DNA from 3 places in the Enterobacter cloacae subsp. cloacae ATCC 13047 genome. Region 1 is predicted to be linked to each of the others. Evidence: predicted binding sites of a transcription regulator. Region 1 holds the regulator's gene; each other region holds the start of a gene.

The links. Region 1 encodes PurR, which represses purine synthesis genes. Its sites were predicted from a motif close to CANGCAAACGTTTGCNTG; they were not measured.
Region 2: the regulator PurR is predicted to act here: its motif matches at 665-682, upstream of ECL_RS05690 (nucleoside-specific channel-forming protein Tsx).
Region 3: the regulator PurR is predicted to act here: its motif matches at 685-702, upstream of purH (bifunctional phosphoribosylaminoimidazolecarboxamide formyltransferase/IMP cyclohydrolase).

What each region holds. Positions count from the first base shown of each region.
Region 1 is NC_014121.1:2,386,843-2,389,043, forward strand. Features, by position in the region: gene cydH (cytochrome bd-I oxidase subunit CydH) at 73-162, opposite strand; gene purR (HTH-type transcriptional repressor PurR) at 460-1,485, shown strand; gene punR (DNA-binding transcriptional activator PunR) at 1,502-2,201, opposite strand, start outside.
Region 2 is NC_014121.1:1,203,200-1,205,400, reverse strand. Features, by position in the region: gene ECL_RS05695 (SadB/YajI family lipoprotein) at 10-549, shown strand; gene ECL_RS05690 (nucleoside-specific channel-forming protein Tsx) at 821-1,705, shown strand; gene ECL_RS05685 (helix-turn-helix transcriptional regulator) at 1,784-2,201, opposite strand, start outside.
Region 3 is NC_014121.1:263,483-265,683, reverse strand. Features, by position in the region: rRNA gene ECL_RS01285 (16S ribosomal RNA) at 1-247, opposite strand, end outside; gene purH (bifunctional phosphoribosylaminoimidazolecarboxamide formyltransferase/IMP cyclohydrolase) at 810-2,201, shown strand, end outside.

The DNA of each region.
Region 1 (2,201 bases):
TGGCAAAAGATTTTTGCCGGAGATGTAACAATGAGGGCAAGCGGGAGAGAGCGAACGCCCCCTCCGCGTAAATCAGTGCAGTGCAGCCGTCAGACCTGCAGCAACAATCAGCGCCAGCACAATAACGGTGGTGAACAGCGAAAACTTCAGATCGGAACTCATCAATTTTTCTCCTTTTAATCCCCCCACGAAAAGTGAGCTTGCTCATTTTTACACAATTTACGTCAAAAATCTTCCAGGATTTAAACGGATAACCACTTTAGCTCTTCCCCTTTTCATCAAGATAGGACAAAATTCCACGCTAAATTTATTAGCGTACCGGCCATTGACCCCCTCCTGACGTCCCGTGTCGTTTTCCTGGCGTGCCGCAATTCAAAATTGCGTGATAAGGGTGAGAGAAGGCAAACGTTTACCTTCAAGGTTTTCAGGAGTTTAGGATATGGTCTGGAGTGACATTTAATGGCAACAATTAAAGACGTAGCAAAACGCGCAAACGTTTCCACTACAACCGTATCACATGTAATTAACAAAACCCGCTTCGTGGCGGAAGAGACGCGCAACGCCGTCTGGGCGGCAATCAAAGAGCTGCACTACTCGCCGAGTGCCGTTGCGCGTAGCCTTAAAGTTAATCACACCAAATCCATTGGTTTGCTGGCGACCAGCAGTGAAGCGGCCTATTTTGCCGAAATCATCGAAGCGGTTGAGAAAAACTGCTTCCAGAAAGGCTATACCCTTATCCTCGGCAACGCGTGGAACAATATTGAAAAACAGCGCGCCTATCTGTCGATGATGGCGCAAAAGCGTGTGGATGGCCTGCTGGTGATGTGTTCCGAATACCCGGAATCTGTCCTTTCCATGCTGGAAGAGTATCGTCATATCCCGATGGTGGTGATGGACTGGGGCGAAGCGCGCGCCGACTTTACCGACTCCGTCATCGATAACGCCTTCGAAGGCGGTTATATGGCGGGCCGCTATCTGATTGAACGCGGTCACCGTGAAATTGGCGTGATCCCGGGGCCGCTCGAGCGCAACACCGGTGCTGGCCGTCTGGCCGGGTTTATGAAGGCGATGGAAGAAGCGCTGATCACCGTGCCGGAAAACTGGATCGTGCAGGGCGACTTTGAGCCGGAGTCTGGCTACCGCGCCATGCAGCAGATCGTTTCTCAGCCGCATCGTCCAACGGCGGTGTTCTGCGGCGGGGACATCATGGCGATGGGGGCCCTGTGTGCAGCCGATGAGCTGGGCCTGCGCGTGCCGCAGGATATATCCGTGATCGGCTATGACAACGTGCGCAACGCGCGCTTCTTTACGCCTGCGCTGACCACCATCCACCAGCCGAAGGATTCTCTCGGTGAAACGGCCTTCAATATGCTGATGGACAGGATCGTCAACAAACGTGAAGAGTCGCAGTCCATTGAAGTTCACCCGCGCCTTATCGAGCGCCGTTCCGTTGCGGATGGTCCATTCCGCGACTACCGTCGTTAATCTCGTGTGGAGCCAGCTAAGCTGGCTCCCGTAGCCATTCCCGGTTAAGCGTTTCGCTGTCTCCCAGATAATCCAGTAGCCATGCCATGGCGGGCGACACATCATTTTGTTGCCACGTCAGGCAGCAGGCCGCATCCGGGAACGGATTCTCCAGCGTCAGCTCGACCCATTCACCGGTATCGATTCTCGGCTTAGCGAAATGGACGGGAACCATCGCGACGCACAGCCCGGCGCTGAGGCAGGTCGCGGAGGATTCCCAGTCCGGCGCTACCACCCGCCGCTGGTTATCAAGAAGCCAGGTAATACGTTTTGGCAACGAGCGCGAGGTATCCTCCAGCACCAGCGACGGCCAGTTGCGCAGCGTGTCGTCACTCAGCGGTCCCTCCAGGGCAGCCAGCGGATGATCGTGTGCCACGACACATTTCCAGCTCAACATGCCCATATCGCGAAACGCATAGCGCCCCCCGACGGGGATCGCCTGGGTTGCGCCAATCGCCATCTCTGCCCTGCCGTCCGCCAGCGCGTCCCAGACCCCGTTGAATACCTCCTGCGAGACACGAAGTTCAACGTCTGAAAAATGGCGATAGAAATCCACGATCATCTGCCGGGTACGCTCCGGCTTAACGATATTGTCCACGGCGATGGAAAGATGTCCGCGCCAGCCGTTGGCGATCTGCTGGCACTGTTCGCGGGTGATCTGCATTTTTTTGATAACA
Region 2 (2,201 bases), 1.2 Mb from region 1:
TTAAACGCAATGACAAGACGTTACCTGAAAATTCTGCTGGTGGGGAGCCTCTTCACCCTTAGTGCCTGTGCACAGCAAACCGAAGTCCGCCAGATGAAACAGAGCGTGAATACGCTCAATACGGCGATGGACAAACTGAACAAAGAGACCGTGAAGATCACCCAGCAAAACGCGCTGAATGCAAAATCCACCAGCGGAGTGTATTTGCTGCCGGGGGCCAACACCCCTGCCCGTCTCAACAGCCAGGTTGGCACGTTAAAAATGTCGCTGGTGAATGTGGCGGCAAATGCGGATGGTACTCGCGCAACATTACGCATTCAGGGTGAGTCCAACGATCCGCTGCCAGCCTTTAGCGGCACCGTCGAGTGGGGCCAGATCCAGGGCACCACCGAGAATTACCAGGAGGTGAACGTGAAGAATCAGCTCTTCACCGCCCCGGCCAGTGTTTTAGCGCCGAGTGATGTGGATATTCCGCTGCAGTTAAGCGGCCTTACGCCCGATCAGTTAGGCTTTATCCGTATTCACGACATCCAACCCGCCGCGCAGTAACCCCCCTCCTTTTGAGCGGAGTGAAATGTCACTCCGCTAACATTTACATTTCGTATGGATTGGCAACATAAATGATTGCCGCTACAATCCCGGCCGTTTAAAGTACGCAAACGTGAACGCAATCGATTACGCGTGTGAGAGATATGTGAAACAACACATATTTTTGTGAGCAAGGATTCCTATAATAGGCTCCGCAGAAACACGAAATATTTAGAAACGCAATTCGCGCATTTTTCACTCCCGGAAGGGAATTTCAATCAGTGGCATGATTATGAAAAAAACATTACTCGCAGCCGGCGCCGTGCTGGCATTGTCCTCCTCTTTCACTGTTAACGCAGCGGAAAACGATAAACCACAATACCTCTCCGACTGGTGGCACCAGAGCGTTAACGTGGTCGGCAGCTACCACACCCGTTTCGGACCTCAGATCCGTAACGATACCTACCTGGAGTACGAAGCGTTCGCCAAGAAAGACTGGTTTGATTTCTACGGCTATATGGATGCACCGGTCTTCTTCGGTGGTAACACCGACGCAAAAGGTATCTGGAACCACGGTTCCCCACTGTTCATGGAGATCGAACCGCGCTTCTCTATTGATAAACTGACTGGTACCAGCCTGGCGTTTGGTCCGTTCAAAGAGTGGTATTTCGCGAACAACTATATCTACGACATGGGCCGCAACAAGTCCGGTCGCCAGAGCACCTGGTATATGGGTCTGGGTACCGACATCGACACGGGCCTGCCAATGAGCCTGTCTCTGAACGTGTACGCTAAGTATCAATGGCAGAACTACGGTGCCGCGAACGAAAACGAGTGGGATGGTTACCGTTTCAAAGTGAAATACTTTGTGCCAATCACCCAGCTGTGGGGCGGCAACCTGAGCTATATCGGCTTCACCAACTTTGACTGGGGTTCCGATCTGGGCGACAACGACTTCCGCGATCTGAACGGTAAGAAAGCGCGCACCAACGACTCCATCGCCTCCAGCCACATCCTGGCGCTGAACTACGATCACTGGCACTACTCTGTTGTTGCGCGTTACTGGCACAACGGTGGACAGTGGAACGACGACGCCAGCCTGAACTTCGGCAACGGCGACTTCAGCGTCCGTTCTACCGGTTGGGGTGGTTACCTGGTAGTGGGTTACAACTTCTAATCGTGTGATTGTTGCCGGGTGGCGCTGACGCTTACCCGGCCTACAAAACCTGTGCGGGCTGCCTCTCCCCGTGGCTTGTTACTGCTTTACCTTGCGCAAAAAATCCGCCAGCGATCGGTCTGCACTCTCACTAAAGCGCCTTTCCGTAAGGACAATTTTGAGGCATCTGTCGAGACGGAAACAGCGATAGTCATCGCGCAGTTCACACCATGACGCCAGTAACCAGCGTTCTCCCCAGAAAAACAGCCCCAGCGGCTGAACCTCACGCGTTGAAAATTGCCCCGCTTCGTCACGATAATACAGCACAAGCACGCGCTGGGCCGAGATCGCCTGATGTATGACATCAAAATCACTGCGGGAGTGGCTTTTCATGCCAAAATCCGGGGCGTAGATCCGCGTCTGCTCTGCCTTTCGGCGGCTCTCTTCGGGCAGGATCGCGAGCACTTTCTCCTGTGCCGACTCCAGTTCGCGCGACAGCGACTCCCCGCCCCAGGTG
Region 3 (2,201 bases), 2.1 Mb from region 1:
AGCTAATCCCATCTGGGCACATCTGATGGCAAGAGGCCCGAAGGTCCCCCTCTTTGGTCTTGCGACATTATGCGGTATTAGCTACCGTTTCCAGTAGTTATCCCCCTCCATCAGGCAGTTTCCCAGACATTACTCACCCGTCCGCCACTCGTCACCCGAGAGCAAGCTCTCTGTGCTACCGTTCGACTTGCATGTGTTAGGCCTGCCGCCAGCGTTCAATCTGAGCCATGATCAAACTCTTCAATTTAAAAGTTTGATGCTCAATGAATTAAACTTCGTAATGAATTACGTGTTCACTCTTGAGACTTGGTATTCATTTTTTGTCCGAAGACATTAAGAATCCATGTCACTTTGAGTGCCCACACAGATTGTCTGATAAATTGTTAAAGAGCAGTTGCGACGCGCTTCAGCGCTCTGTCGCGAGGTGGCGTATATTACGCTTTCCTCTTTCAGAGTCAACCCTGAATTTCAGGATTTTTTCTCTTCAACCGACCGGGCTGTTTGTGAAGTGATTCACATCCGCCGTGTCGATGGAGGCGCATTATAGGGAGTTCCCGAGCGACCGCAACCGCTAAATGACAGAAAAATGACTGACTGCTGCATTCCCCAGCAAAACCCCGCCTTATACCTTTTTACACACAGAGTTATCCACAGCGATGCGAAAAAGTGAAAATTCGCGAGCGTTGCGCAAACGTTTTCGTTAAAATGCTCGCGCTTAACAAGGATGCCTCGTCAGGTGTGTTAGATGAGTTTTTCGCTGGAAAATTCATCTAACGCTCTCTGTAATCGTGAAATCCAGGGGATTTACCATGCAACAACGTCGTCCAGTCCGCCGCGCTCTGCTCAGTGTTTCTGATAAAGCCGGTATCGTCGAATTCGCTCAGGCACTTTCTGCACGTGGTGTAGAGCTGCTGTCCACAGGTGGTACCGCACGCCTGTTAGCAGATAAAGGTCTGCCGGTAACCGAAGTGTCCGATTACACCGGTTTCCCGGAAATGATGGATGGACGCGTCAAAACCCTGCACCCGAAAGTCCACGGCGGCATTCTGGGTCGTCGCGGTCAGGATGATGCCATTATGGAACAGCATGATATCGCGCCAATTGATATGGTTGTCGTTAACCTTTATCCGTTCGCCCAGACCGTGGCGCGTGAAGGCTGCTCTCTGGAAGACGCCGTAGAGAATATTGATATCGGCGGACCGACGATGGTGCGCTCCGCGGCCAAGAACCATAAAGATGTGGCCATTGTGGTGAAGAGCAGCGACTACTCCGCCATTATTAATGAAATGGATGCGAACGAAGGGTCACTGACTCTGGACACCCGTTTCGACCTCGCGATTAAAGCATTCGAACACACCGCCGCGTACGACAGCATGATCGCCAACTACTTCGGTAGCCTGGTGCCGGCTTACCACGGCGAAAGCAAAGATCCTTCCGGCCGCTTCCCACGCACGCTGAACCTGAACTTCATCAAGAAGCAGGATATGCGTTATGGCGAGAACAGCCACCAGCAGGCAGCCTTCTATATAGAAGAAGAGGTAAAAGAAGCTTCTGTCGCTACCGCACAGCAGGTTCAGGGCAAAGCACTCTCTTATAACAATATTGCCGATACCGATGCCGCACTGGAGTGTGTGAAAGAGTTCAATGAGCCTGCCTGCGTTATTGTGAAGCACGCGAACCCCTGCGGCGTAGCGGTCAGTACTTCTATCCTGGACGCTTACGATCGCGCCTATAAAACTGACCCAACCTCTGCCTTCGGCGGCATTATCGCGTTTAACCGTGAACTGGATGCCGAAACCGCACAGGCCATTATCTCTCGTCAGTTTGTTGAAGTGATCATCGCGCCATCTGCGTCTGAAGAAGCGCTGAAAATCACCGCCGCGAAACAGAACGTGCGCGTGCTGGTTTGCGGCCAGTGGGCAGAGCGCGTGCCGGGTCTTGATTTCAAACGTGTAAATGGTGGGCTGCTGGTTCAGGATCGCGATTTGGGCATGGTGACAGCCGCTGACCTGCGCGTCGTCACCAAACGGCAGCCAACCGAACAGGAACTGCGTGATGCGCTGTTCTGCTGGAAAGTGGCGAAGTTCGTGAAATCCAACGCCATTGTCTATGCCAAAGAGAACATGACCATCGGGATAGGTGCAGGCCAGATGAGCCGCGTTTACTCTGCGAAAATTGCCGGTATCAAAGCAGGCGACGAA